3 regions of the Kitasatospora sp. NPDC001540 genome follow, and region 3 is predicted to be linked to each of the others. Evidence: riboswitches for the same ligand, from Rfam matches in the RefSeq annotation. Region 3 holds a riboswitch; each other region holds the start of a gene.
What was found. Region 3 has a riboswitch for cyclic di-AMP ahead of ACFY00_RS21105 (transglycosylase family protein). Riboswitches for the same ligand answer to the same signal wherever they lie in the genome.
Positions count from the first base shown of each region.

Region 1: it holds a riboswitch for cyclic di-AMP, as region 3 does, so the genes downstream of both, ACFY00_RS28670 (transglycosylase family protein) here and ACFY00_RS21105 (transglycosylase family protein) in region 3, are expected to answer to the same signal.
Region 2: it holds a riboswitch for cyclic di-AMP, as region 3 does, so the genes downstream of both, ACFY00_RS01470 (NlpC/P60 family protein) here and ACFY00_RS21105 (transglycosylase family protein) in region 3, are expected to answer to the same signal.

Region 1 is NZ_JBIAVO010000030.1:81,938-86,374, reverse strand. It holds gene ACFY00_RS28675 (hypothetical protein) at 1-906, opposite strand, end outside; cyclic di-AMP (ydaO/yuaA leader) riboswitch at 1,353-1,522, shown strand; gene ACFY00_RS28670 (transglycosylase family protein) at 1,507-2,805, shown strand; gene ACFY00_RS28665 (hypothetical protein) at 2,913-3,113, shown strand; gene ACFY00_RS28660 (AMP-dependent synthetase/ligase) at 3,349-4,437, shown strand, end outside.
Region 2 is NZ_JBIAVO010000001.1:321,447-325,883, reverse strand. It holds gene ACFY00_RS01475 (NlpC/P60 family protein) at 1-266, opposite strand, end outside; gene ACFY00_RS01470 (NlpC/P60 family protein) at 475-1,545, opposite strand; cyclic di-AMP (ydaO/yuaA leader) riboswitch at 1,556-1,709, opposite strand; gene ACFY00_RS01465 (NlpC/P60 family protein) at 2,074-3,111, opposite strand; gene ACFY00_RS01460 (NYN domain-containing protein) at 3,309-4,437, opposite strand, start outside.
Region 3 is NZ_JBIAVO010000017.1:127,474-131,910, forward strand. It holds gene eno (phosphopyruvate hydratase) at 1-780, opposite strand, end outside; gene ACFY00_RS21105 (transglycosylase family protein) at 1,104-1,808, opposite strand; cyclic di-AMP (ydaO/yuaA leader) riboswitch at 1,812-2,010, opposite strand; gene ACFY00_RS21110 (cytochrome P450) at 2,243-3,487, opposite strand; gene ACFY00_RS21115 (SDR family NAD(P)-dependent oxidoreductase) at 3,644-4,063, shown strand; gene ACFY00_RS21120 (MazG family protein) at 4,076-4,437, opposite strand, start outside.

The sequences.
Region 1 (4,437 bases), on a different contig from region 3:
GAGGTTGAGCACCTCGGCGCCGAAGCTCGCCCCGCCCCCGATCGCCACCCGCGGGTGGGCGTGCTGCAGCGGGCCGGTCAGCGTGACGGTGGCGCCGTCCACCTGCTTGACGGTCACCAGGTCGTACGAGGTGGAGAAGCCGTCGGTGTCGGGCGGCGCGGTGGGGGTGACGGCCAGTTCGTCGCCGGGCTGCCAGCCCGCGGGCGCGGCGGCCAGCTTGATCACGGTGTCGCCGGGGCCCAGCGCGGTGGCGGCGCGCACCCAGGCGGTGCGGGGGGCGCCGTCCAGGCGCAGGTAGCCCTGGCCGGTGACCCACAGACCGGTGTCGGTGTCGACGACCGTCATGCCGCCCCCGGCGAAGCGGCGCTCGTCGACCTCGGGGAAGCGCAGGGTGTGGGTGTGCGCGCCGTCGGGGGCCAGCGCCAGGACGCCGCGCACCTCGACGTTCCCGGTGCTGGACAGGGTCAGCGACCGGTCGGCGGCGAACACCAGCGAGCCGCTCTTCTCCACCAGCAGCGAGCCGACCCGCGCGTCGGTGTCCAGCACCACCTTGTCGGTGATCCGCACCGCGCTGCCGGGGCCGGGCGGCTTGCCGCCCCAGCCCTTGGCGTCCGACCACTTGCGGCCGCCCTGGTCGACCGGCGGGGGCGGCGGGGCGGGTTGCTGCGGGCGGCCGGAGGCGGACGGCGGGGCGCCGGTGCCGTGCTGGTGGCCCGACGGGGTGCCGCCGCCCGGTGCGGGCCGGGCGGCCGGCTCGTCGGCCCCGGCCAGCGACTGCCGCAGGACCGTTCCCCCGCCGACCGCCGTCACCGTCCCGACCGCCAGCCAGGTCAGCATCCTGCGCCGACCGACCAGCGGCCGCCGGTGCCGTCCCGGCTGCTGCCCGCCCTCGCGCTGCTGTTCCACCTCGGCCGCCCTTCCGGGGTCCGGGACCCCGAGTCGTCGGGGGCAGCATAGGCGGAACGGTCGCCGGAAAGCGGCATCTTCCCTTTTCCTTAAGCATTCTGACGTACCGTCAGTCATCCGTTCGACCACCCCGGGCGGGCCGGACGAAACGGGAAAAGGGCACAAACACCCTCTCCCAAGACCCCGCATAAGCCGAATATCCACCCACAGAGCGGCATAATGCATCAAAAGGGGCGCAAGATCACCTACCGCCTGACGCGCGGCCAGACTCCGCCGCAGCCCGGGAAGTTCGCCGAATATCCCTTGATCGCGAATTCCGAACGGAGTGACGGCGATCACAGGCATTTGCGAATTCCCCTTAAGTCCGCTTAATCTCCTGCCCACGTTCGTGGACACACGGACCCAGCTCACCCGGGACGCCGAGTCCTGCCACCGGGTGGGCCGGCTCATGCACAACGCACCACGGCAGGGGCGGGGGAACCAGGTAAGTCGCCCCGGGCGGCCGAGAGGCCGTACGGGGCTTGGGGTGAAGCCGGGCGCACCACGCGGTGCGCGCGGCCGGGCAACTCCAGCCCGAATCCGACAGCTCACCTCGCAGGCGTGGGAGAGGAACGCTTCTTCATGCTGCCCATCAGCGCCAAGCGAGCCCGCCGTCTGATCGCCACCACCGGCGTCGTCGGCATCGGTCTCAGCATCCCCTGCCTGACCACCGGCACCGCCTCCGCCGCCACGGTCGCCACCTGGGACAAGGTCGCCCAGTGCGAGTCCAGCGGCAACTGGTCCATCAACACCGGCAACGGCTTCTACGGTGGCCTGCAGTTCACCTCCTCCACCTGGGCCGAGTTCGGCGGCACCGCGTACGCCTCGCGCGCCGACCTCGCCACCAAGGACCAGCAGATCGCGATCGCCGAGAAGGTGCTCGCCTCCCAGGGCCCCGGCGCCTGGCCCGTCTGCTCCATCCAGGCCGGTCTGACCAAGGGCGGCGGCGCCCCCCAGGTCGACACCTCCACCTCCACCTCCACCCAGTCGCAGCCCAAGGCCCAGACCCAGCCCCAGGCCCAGCCCCAGAGCGACGGCAGCACGGGCTGGTCCCAGCACTCCTGGTCGCAGGGCAAGTCGCAGCAGGCCCAGACCCAGGCCCAGCCGCAGGCCGAGCAGGGCACCCAGCAGCAGGCCGGCGGCACCTACACCGTCGTGGCGGGCGACTGGCTGTCCGCGATCGCGCAGAGCCAGCACGTGGACGGCGGCTGGCAGAAGCTGTACGACCTGAACCGCTCTGTCCTCACCGAGGGCCCGGACGTGATCTACCCGGGTCAGCAGCTCTCGCTGGGCGGCGGCAGCAGCACCGCGCAGCAGTCTGCCCCGGCCGCCAAGTCCTCCTCCTCGGCCTCGTCCTCGTCCTCGTACAAGGGCTCGTCCTGGAAGAACGGCCGCTCCGCCGCCAAGTCCTCGACCGGCACCGCGAGCACCGCGACCACCAGCACCGCGAAGGCCGCGACCACCACCGCCACCACCGCGACCGCCGCCACCAAGGCGACCGGCTCCAAGGCCGCGGCGATCGACTTCGCGCTGTCCAAGGTCGGCCAGGCGTACGTCTACGGCGGCACCGGCAACGGCGGCTGGGACTGCTCGGGCCTGACCCAGGCCGCCTTCCGCCAGGCCGGCATCAGCCTGCCGCGCGTCGCCGCCGACCAGGCGGACTACTCGACCCGCGTCTCGCTGGACAGCCTGCAGCCGGGCGACCTGCTGTTCTGGTCCAACAACGGTGCCAACTCGGGCGTCTACCACGTCGCGCTGTACGTGGGCGACGGCAAGTACGTCGAGGCCGCGAACCCGCGCTCCGGCGTCCGCACCGAGACCATCGCGAACTGGGCCCCCGACTTCGCGGGCCGCGTCTGATCGCGAGCACGACCGCCGCTGCCCCCGGGGACCCTGGTCGACCCCGGGGGCAGCGGCCTATCCTCGGCCCGAGAAGGCTCGACGCTCGACGACCGGGGAGCAGCACCATGGCGAAAGTGACGATCACGCTGGACGCGGACCTGGCCCTGGAAGTGATGATGCGCGTCGGCGCCACCAACCCCCAGGACGCGGTGGAACTGGTCGTCCGCGACTACCTCTCCACCGACCGCCGCACCATCGCCCGCACCGGCGGCACCCGCGACGGCGAACGCCTCCTCCCCAAGCCCCCCACCCCCGAAGAGGGCTGACGCCCCACCAGGGAGCCTCGCCAGGGAGCCCCATCAGAGAGCCCCATCAGGGGCTCGGGGAACGGCGAGTCCGAGCTGCTGCTGGTCGGAACCCATCGGAGGTCCGTGCTGCTTCGGGCCGTAGTAACAGAACCCGGTGCCACTTCCCGCCACTGTCAAGCAACTTACCGTCTAGTAAGTTTACCGGCGAGTACCTACCCTGAGCGAACCCCCACCCCACCCAAGGGAGTTCGCCATGGCACACCCCCTCACCCGTGCCGCCCGCGCCCCCCGCCCGCCCGTCGAGGTGCTCCGCACCGGCGGCCGGGTCGTCGAGGCCCGCTCCGCGCCCCTGGTGCCGCCGCCCGAGGACGGCAGCCTGGCCGACCTCCCGTTCCGCAACGCGGAGGCCGCGCCGGAGGCGGCGGTGCTGTCGCGCCGCCGGCCGGACGGCTCCTGGCGGGACGTGACGGCCCGGGAGTTCGCCGAGCAGGTCGCCGCGGTGGCCCGCGGCCTGGTCGCGGTCGGCGTGGGCCCCGGCGCGCGGATCGCGCTGATGTCGCGGACCAGGTACGAGTGGACGCTGCTGGACTTCGCCGCCTGGGCGGCCGGCGCGTGCGTGGTGCCGGTGTACCCGACCTCCTCGGTCGAGCAGGCGGAGTGGATCCTCCGGGACTCGGGGGCGGTGCTGGCGATCGCGGAGGACGCCGGGACCGCCGAGGTGCTGACGGTGGCGATCGCCCGCACCGGCGGCACGGTCCCGCTGTGGCGGCTGGACGAGGACGCCGTCGACGAACTCACCGCCCTCGGCCGCCCCGTCCCCGCCGAGGAGCTGACCCGCCGCCGCCGGGCCCTGCGCCCGGCGGACGAGGCGACGCTGATCTACACCTCGGGCACCACCGGCCGCCCCAAGGGCTGCCTGCTCACCCACGCCAACTTCCTCACCGAGGCGGCGAACTGCCACGCCCTGCTGGAGCCGGTGTTCGAGGAGGCCACCGGCCGGGCGCCGTGCACCCTGCTGTTCCTGCCGCTGGCGCACGTGCTGGGCCGGATGATCCAGGTGACCTGCGTGTACGGGCGGGTCCGGATCGGCCACAGCCCGTCCCTGAAACCGGCCGACCTGCGGCCGGACCTGGCCTCCTTCGGCGCGACCTTCCTGGTCGGCGTGCCCTACCTGTTCGAGAAGGTCCACCAGTTGGGCCGGGCCGAGGCGCAGGCGAAGGGCGCGGTGAGGGTGTTCGACCGGGCGGCCGCGGTGGCGGTGCGCCACGCCCGGGCCGAGTTGGCGGCGCTGGCGGGCGGCCGCCCGGTGCCGCTCGCGCTGCGGCTGGCGCACGGCCTGTAC
Region 2 (4,437 bases), on a different contig from region 3:
TCCTGCAGGGAGCCGGCCTCGGCCAGCAGCCGCCTCTGCTGCTCCTGGGCGGCGTTGTACTTCTCCGAGGCCCGCTCGGCCTCCTCGTAGAGCTGGTCGACCTGCTGCTTGACCTCGCTGCGGTTCGGCGGGTCGGCCGGGGCGAGCGGGGCGGCGGCGGCCCCGCCCACGGTCAGTCCGAGCGCGCTGGTGGCCGCGGCGGTGAGCGCCAGGGCCCGGGCGAGGCGCTGGACGCCGGGCAGTGGGGTGCGGCGGTGCACGGACACGTGCGACGGCTCCGTTCTGCGGCCGGCCTCCGCCGCCGTCCGCGGTCGGACGGCCGTCCTCGCGGGGGCCCGGGGGCAGAGGTTAGCGAGTCAGAACGATCCAGTCCAAACCCCGACAGCACCGAATATTTGACCGCGAATCGGACAATCAGACGAGAGCGGCCCGGCACCCCGTGCGGGGTACCGGGCCGCGGGCTCGGACGGGCCGTCAGATCCGGACGATCCGGTTGATCGGCATGGCCGTCGCCGACTCGTAGCGGACCTGCGCGCCGGTGTGCGGGGCGTGGATGATCTGCCCGTTGCCGACGTACATGCCGACGTGGTGCTGGTCGCCGTAGTAGATGATCAGGTCGCCCGGCCGGGCGTTGGCGATGTTGGTGCCCAGGCTGGTGCCCGCCCCGGCCTGCGCCTGCGAGGTGCGCGGGATGGAGACCCCGGCCTGCTTGTAGGCCCACTGCATCAGGCCGGAGCAGTCGAAGGTGCTGGGCCCGGCCGCGCCGTACGCGTACCAGCTGCCCAGCTTGGAGACCGCCGCGCCGACCGCGTTGCCCGAGAAGCTGGAGGACGCCGGGGCGTTCAGCTCCACCCGGACGGTGTCGCGGGAGGCCCGCTGCGCGGCGTCGGCCTGCGCCTTGGCGTCCGCGGCGGCCTTGGCCTCGGCGGCGGCGAGCTGCTCGCGCTCCTGCTGGGTCAGCGTGTTGAGCAGGTCCTGCGCCTTGGCCAGCTTCGCCTTGACCTCCTCCTTGTCCGCCTGCAGGGACTTGGTGGTGGCGTCCAGCTCGGCGAGCTTGGCCTCCGCCTCCTTGCGCTGGGCGTCGAGCTTGGCCTGCTCGTTCTTGAAGGTCTTCAGCAGGTCGGCCTGGGTGGAGCCGACCGCGTTCATGGTGCCGGCCTGGCCGAGGAAGGCGTCCGGGCTGCTGGAGAGCATCAGCTGCATGGTCTGCGGCATGTTGCCGGTGCGGTACTGCTCGGCGGCGATGCCCGCCAGGCCCTCCTGGGCGGTGGTCACCTGCTCCTGCTGCCGGGCGAGCTGGTCCTGCAGTTGGCCGACCTGCTTCTGCAGCTCCTGCTGCTTCTCGACGGAGGCGTTGAGCGCCTCCGTCTTGACCTCGGCCTCTTCGTTGAGCTGGTCGACCTGCTGCTTGACCTGGTCCTTGGTCGGCGCGGGGTCGGCGTGCGCCCCGCCCTGGGCGGACAGCGCCACGGCAGCGGCGGCGGTGGCAGTGAGAATCGAGACCCGGGCACGGCCGACGGGCTTGGGACGGCGATGGGACGCCACGAAGGCGGACTCCTTCTTCCTCACACCGCCTACCGGGTGAGCTGACGGGTTCGGGCCGGAAGAAAGGCCCTACGGCGCCTCACCGACCGCGCACGGCGGTCGACCTGGCGCCGATTCACCCCGGGGGAACGTGGTTCCCCGGCTCCGTTCGACAGCACCCCCGCGGGGGTATCCCGTCAGCAGACCCGGTGTTGACGGTCTGCCCGCTGCGTCACGGACTCGGCGGCGACCTCCGCCGCCGCCCCCCTTGGGCGATCGACTCTGCGGTGGTCGAGGCAAGACCCTAGTAACCGATCCGTGATCCGTTCAAATCCTTGTCGGAAAAAAATCTGATTCTGAATCAAATACCCCGGCAAATCTGACCGAACGTGATCAATCCATTACACGGAGCGTAGTAATTCTCACCATGTGGTCGAGAAACACCACGCCCGGACGTGTCGCAGATCACAGGGAGATCTCGACCCGGCCGGGCGTGTCACGAGGCGTCAGTTGTCGCCCTGCGGGGCGTTTGTCCGGTTCGCCGGGCGGTCAGACCCGGCGGATGGTGGAGATCGGCAGGGTGTCGACCTTCATCGTCTTCACCACGTCACCGGTGCGCGGCGCGTGCACCACCAGGCCGTTGCCGATGTACATGCCCACGTGGTGCCGGTCGCTGTAGTAGACGACCAGGTCGCCCGGCTGCGCGTTGTGCCAGTCGGTGCCCACGTTCACGCCGTAGCTGCCCTGCGACTGCGAGGTGCGCGGCAGCGAGACGCCCGCCTGCTTGTACGCCCACACCATCAGGCCCGAGCAGTCGAAGGTGCTGGCCCCGGTGGCGCCCCAGACGTACGGCGAGCCCTGCTTGCCGAGCGCGGCCGCCACGGCGGTCGCCGCGTAGCCGCTGGCCTGCGGCAGGGTGCTCGGGTCGACCCGGGAGGCGCTGCGCGAGGCGCTGCCGCCGCTGCCCTGCAGGATCGCGGCCCGGTCGGCGGCGCTCAGCTTGGCCAGCAGCTTCTGCGCCTCGGCGAGCTTGCTGTTCACGTCGTTCTTGGCGTCGTTGAGCGCCTGGGTCTGGCTGTCCAGCTCGCTGAGGACCTGGGCGGCCTCCTGCTTCTGCTGGTCCAGGCGGCGCTGCTGGTCCTTGAGCGACTTCAGCGTCTCGGCCTGGGTGCTGGCGGCCTGGTCGAAGGAGGACGCCTTGGTGAGGTACTGGTCCGGGTCGGAGGAGAGCATCAGCTGCATCGACGGGTCGACGCCGCCCTGCCGGTACTGGTCGGCGGCCACCACCGAGAGCCCGGAGGCCAGTTCGGTCAACTGCTCCTGGCCGCGGGCCACCTGGTCCTGCAGGTCGGCGGCCTGCTTGCGCAGCTGGTCGGCCCGCTCCTTGGCGCCGTTGTACTTCTCGGCCGCCTGCTCCTGCTCCTCCAGCAGCTTGTCGACCTGCGCCTTGACCTCGTCCTTGTTCGGCTGGGCCGGGGCGGCGTGCGCGCTGGCCTGGGCCGTCAGGGCGACCGCGGTCGCGGCGGCGGCGGTGAACACGGAGATCCGCGCACGGCTCGGCTGCTTGGGACGGCGGTGGGAGGCCAAGGGGGTGCTCCTTCTTCCTGCTGGACTCACCCCAACGAGTGACAGTCCGGAATATAGGTTTGACGCCAGACCCTAGTGAAGTCCCCACCCCCGCGTCCACTCCCGAGGGGCTTCCGGCCCGCCCCGCACGACCCCCTTCACCGGACCGTCACACTCCGGCCGCCGGGCGGCCCCCTGACCTCGCCCCAGCCACCCGCTCAGCTGCGCGCCAGCCGGTTGAGCAGCAGCACCGAGGCCACCGGCCGGGCACCCGCCTTGCGCACCCCGTCCGCGACCTCCCGGTCCGCGGAGACCACCACCACCGGCCGCCCCTGCGGCTCGGCCCGCACCAGGCGGCGGATCAGCTCGTCCGCGGTCTCCCCGGTGCGGCTGAACCGCACCCGCACGCCGCGCGGCGGGGCCATGATCACCGGCACGTCCAGGTCCTGGCCGTCGAACACGCAGGTCACCTCGGCCTGGGTGCGCTGGGCCAGCATCGCCAGGCCGCCCAGCAGCCTCATCCGCTGCTGCTCCAGCGGCAGTTGGGGGTAGCCGGTCTTGGTGACGTTGTAGCCGTCCACCACCAGGTGCACCTGCGGGAGGGCCAGCAGCTGGTCCAGCAGCGCCGGGTCGTCCTCGGCCAGGCCGCGCCGGGCCACGTCGTGCGGCGAGGCCGAACCGGGCTCCACCGCCTCCACCAGGTCGGCCGGGCGCAGCGCCGTCACCGGCAGCGCCAGCTCCCGCTGCAGGCCCTGGGCCGACTGCAGCACGGTGTCCAGCAGCAGGCGCAGCCGCATGTCCTCCACGCTGCGGCCCTCGCGGGCGGTGCGCCGCCCGCTCTCCACCGCGGCCTCCAGTTCGGCGACCCGGTGCCGCAGCCGCCGGGCCTCGCTCTCGGCGGCGCTGCGCTCGGCGGCCGCGGTGGCCCGGGCCGCCTCCAGCTCCCCGAGCAGACGGCGGCTCTCGGCCTGCGCCCGCCGGGTGTCCGCCTCCAGCGAGCGGACCTTCTTGCGCAGCGACTCCGCCTCCTTGCGGACGCCCTCGGCCTCGGCCCGGTGCCGCTCCAGCTCGCCGCGGGCCGCGGCCCGGGCCTCCGCCAACTCCTCCTGGAGCCTCTCGGCGAGCCGGGCGGCCTCGGCGGCGGCCCCCTCGGCGTCGACCCGCTCGGCCGCCTCCCCCGCCTCCTCCACCAGCCGGGCCCAGCCGGACGGGCGGACCAGGTAGGCGGCGGCCGCGACGTCCATCGGGTCGGCGGCGGCCGGGACGGTGCCCGCCTCCAGCGCCTGCACCAGGTCGGGCTGGCCCAGCCGCAGCCGCTCGGCTATCCGGACCCGGAACGCCGGGTCG
Region 3 (4,437 bases):
CGCCTTGCCCTCGAACTGGTAGGCGCCGTCCTCGAAGAACTCGGAGGCGGCGACGTCCAGGGCCAGGGCGACGTCCTTGCCCGGGGTGTAGCCGGCCTTCTTGATCGCCTCGGTGATGAGGTCGAGGGCCTCGCGGTTGGAGTCCAGGTTCGGGGCGAAGCCGCCCTCGTCGCCCAGGCCGGTGGAGAGCCCGCGCTCCTTCAGCACGCCCTTGAGGGTGTGGTAGACCTCGACGCCCCAGCGGACGGCCTCGGAGAAGGACTCCGCGCCGATCGGGGCGATCATGAACTCCTGGATGTCGACGTTGGAGTCCGCGTGCGAGCCGCCGTTGAGGATGTTCATCATCGGGACGGGCAGCACGTGGGCGTTCGGGCCGCCCAGGTAGCGGAACAGCGGCAGGTCGCTGGCCTCGGAGGCGGCGTGCGCCACGGCGAGGGAGACGCCCAGGATGGCGTTGGCGCCGAGCGAGGACTTGTCCGGGGTGGCGTCCAGGTCGAGCATGGCCTGGTCGATGAGGCGCTGCTCGGTGGCGTCGTAGCCGACCAGCTCGGGGCCGATCTGCTCGATCACGGCGAGGACGGCCTTCTCGACGCCCTTGCCGAAGTAGCGGTTCTTGTCGCCGTCACGGAGCTCCAGGGCCTCGAAGGCACCGGTGGAGGCACCCGACGGGACAGCCGCGCGACCGGTGCTGCCGTCGTCGAGACCGACCTCGACCTCGACCGTGGGGTTGCCGCGGGAGTCGAGGATCTCACGGGCTACGACGACATCAATGGACGGCACGAGGCATCTCCTAGCGGAAGCGGATGTGTGGTCGTTACGACCAGAGCCTAGCCGCACACCGCGCCGCGGCCACGCTCGGCCGGGCCCCGTCTCACGGTGTGGCCGGGCTACTCATCGGTAGTTCACCTGATTGACGGCCGGTCCGCCGCCCCCGGCAGCGCGAACTGCCCGGTGCGCACCGGGAGCGGACGGAACGTCAGGGGACGCGGCCCTCGTCAGGGCGGCGGCGGGGCCTCGTCAGGCCGCCCGCCCCTCGCGTCCCGGATGCCGGGACCGGTTCCGGACCGGCTCGGGACCCGGGCTCGGACCGGGCCCGGACCGGCTCAGAGGGCGAGCACCTGGCCGGGCACGATCAGGTCGGGGTCGGCACCGATCAGCTCGTGGTTGGCCTGGTAGATCCGCTCCCAGCCGCCGGACACGTTCTGCGCGGCGGCGATGCCGGAGAGCGTGTCGCCGTCCTGGACGGTGTAACCGCCGGCGGCCGTGTTCTGCGGGGCGGCCTGGGGCTCGGCGGCCTGCGGCTCGGCGGGAGTGGCGGGGGCAGCGGGCTTCGCGGGCTTCTTCGACTGCGAGCCCTTCGGCTGCCGGGGGGCGGTCGGGCGCTCCTGGGAGCGCGAGGCGGCGTCCTCGGAGGTGTCGGCAGGCGCGCCGCCCTTGACGAGCCCGGCCCGCTTGGAGCAGACCGGCCAGGCGCCGGGGCCCTGGGAGGCGAGCACCCGCTCGGCCACCGCGATCTGCTGGGCGCGGCTGGCCTGGTCGGCGCGGGCCGCGTACTGGCCGCCGCCGAAGGCGCGCCAGGTGGAGGAGGTGAACTGCAGGCCGCCGTAGAAACCGTTCCCGGTGTTGATGCTCCAGTCGCCGCCGCTCTCGCACTGGGCCACGCGGTCCCAGGTGTCGACGGGTGCGGCTACCGCTCCGGTGGCGGCGAGCAGTGGCAGGGCCAGGCCGACCGAGGCCACGCCGGCGGCGGCGATGACCTTCTCGGCCTTGGTACTACGGCGGTGGCGGGCGGTGTTGGCGAACAGCACGGGACGTCCTCTCCGCACGCCTGCGAGGTGAGCTGTCGGGTTCGGACCGGGAGGTTGGCCCGGCCGCCGGTCGCTCCGGACGCGGTTGCGCCCGCCGCTCGGCGGCCTCACCCCAAGCCGTTGGGACTACGGCGTTCACACTGGTTCCCCCGCTCCTGTCCGGTACCTGGTAGGTGGCCCGAGGACGCGGCGGACAGGACTCGGCGTGCCGCGATCGGGGCCCGCAGCTGCGGGCATGTCGGAGAGTAGGCAAAGCTGACGAGCAATCACAAGCTCATATCACCATGATCACGCCGAAATTACGGATCCTCGAATCTCGTACACGAACGATCCAGGTATGTCCGGATTCGTTCCGAACCGGCGTGCGACGCGCGCCCCCGCCCCGGCGCGTCGTCGGCCCGGTCGGACGGCGTGTCGCGGGTGCCGAAACGGCGTCAGCGGGGCGTGAAGGAGACCGGGAGGTCGCGCAGACCGCGCATGATCAGTCCGCCCCGCCAGCGCAGGTCCGCCGGATCGGCGGCCAACCGGACGTCCGGAAGCCTGGTCAGTAGGCTGCCGATCGCGCGCTGCCCCTCAAGCCGGGCCAGCGGGGCGCCGATGCAGTAGTGGATGCCGTGACCGAAACCCAGGTGCGGGTTGTCCGAGCGGGCCAGGTCGAGGGTGTTCTCGGCGGAGAACCGGGCCGGGTCGCGGTCCGCCGCGGCCAGCACCACCAGCACCGGGTCGCCGACCGGGATGTCCACCCCGCCGATGGCCAGCGGCGCGGTGGCGAACCGCCAGGTGGCCAGCTCCACCGGGCCGTCGTAGCGCAGGAGTTCCTCGACGCCGGTCTCCAGCAGGCCCGACTCGCCGCGGTCCAGCGACTGCTGGAGCAGGGTGCGCTGGTCCGGGTTGCGCAGCAGCGCGTACATGCCGTTGCCGATGAGGTTGATGGTGGTCTCGAAGCCGGCGAAGAGCAGGATGAAGGCCATCGCCGCGGCCTCGTTCTCGGTCAGGTGCTCGCCGTGGTCACCGGCCCGGATCAGGCCGGAGATCAGGTCGTCGCCCAGGTCGGCCCGCTTGCGGTGGATCAGGTCGGCCAGGTAGCCGCGGATCTGCTTGACCGCGCGGCCGACCCCTCCCCTCTTACCGCCGGTGTGGCGGATCATCATGCCCGCCCAGTCGCGCAGGTCGTCCTGGTCCTCGGCGGGGACGCCGAGCAGGTCGCAGATCGCGTAGATGGGGAGCGGGAAGGCGAACTCGTGGATCAGGTCGGCCTCGCCGCGGGCCGCGAAGGAGTCGATCAGCCGGTCGGTGAGCTGCTGCACCCGCGGCTCGAACTCGGCCACCCGGCGCGGGGTGAACGCCTTGGAGACCAGGCGGCGCAGCCGGGTGTGGTCGGGCGGGTCGATGTTCAGCAGGTGGGTCATCAGGTCGGCCTGCCGCTCCCCCGGGATGCCGACCCGGCCGCTGCGGTGGGCCTGCTCGCTGTGGTGCGCCGGGTTCTTCGACAGCCGGGCGTCCGCCAGCGCCTGCCGCGCGTCCGCGTAGCGGGTGACCAGCCAGGCGTCCACCCCGCTCGGCAGGGTGGTGCGGTGCACCGGCGCGTGCTCGCGCAGCCAGGCGTACGCCGGGTAGGGGTCGGCCGCGAACTCCCAGGTGAAGAGTTGCGGATGGGGGGCGTGGGGCTGATCTGGCATGTCTTGACCGTATCGGGAAGCACCACCGCGTGAGTCTGGTCACCTGGTGGGTAATCCCTGTTGCGGAGCGTCGGGGCGCGCCTACGATCCTCCGATAACCACAGTGGGCGACGTGCGGGTCGGCCACGGGTTCGCCCTCGGAAAGGGGAGCAGACCATGCGAGTAGCCGGTGCAGTGGTGGTCATCGCGGTGCTCGACGGAGGTTCGGGGGCCGACCTGGCCCGCCGCTTCTCCGCCGCCGGTGCCGCCGGTCTGCTCATCGCCGACCTGCGCCCCGGCATCGCCGAGGACCTCGCGGCCGAACTCGACCGCCCCGGCTGCCCGGTGGTCGGCGTCTCCGGCGACATCCACCACCCGGCCGACATCGCCGCGCTGGTCGACACCGCCGTCAAGCACCTCGGCCCGATCGACCTGTTCGCGGTCGCGGGCCCGGACGGCGAGCGGATCGTCCAGCTCGCCGACCTGCCCGGTCACCTGAACCCGCTGGCCGAGGTCCTCGCCCTGGTCGGCGAGGCCATCGGCGAGGTCGTCCCGGCCCAGCGCCGCCCGGTCGCGGACGTCCCGCTGGCGGGCTGAACCCGCGTCCCCCTACTCCTCCGGCAGCCCCTCCGCGGCCCGGACCGCCGCGCGGTAGCGGCGGGCCGCCGCCCGCAGCGCCGCGTCCACGTCCACCCCCCGGTCGTGGGCGCGCTGGGCGACCGCCAGCAGCAGTCGCCCCGCCGACTCCGCGGTCAGCTCGGCGGGCAGCTCGTACGGCGCGTCCGGCACGCCGGTGAAGTGCGCGCGGCGCACCCGCGAGACCAGCTTCGCCGCGTACGCCAGCGCGGGCAGCCCGGCGGGCACGCCGTCCAGCACCGACTCGCGCTGCTTCTCCGCCGCCTTCAACTGCTCCCAGTTGGCCTCGGTCTCGGCCGAGCCGGTCACGCTCACGTCGCCGAACACGTGCGGGT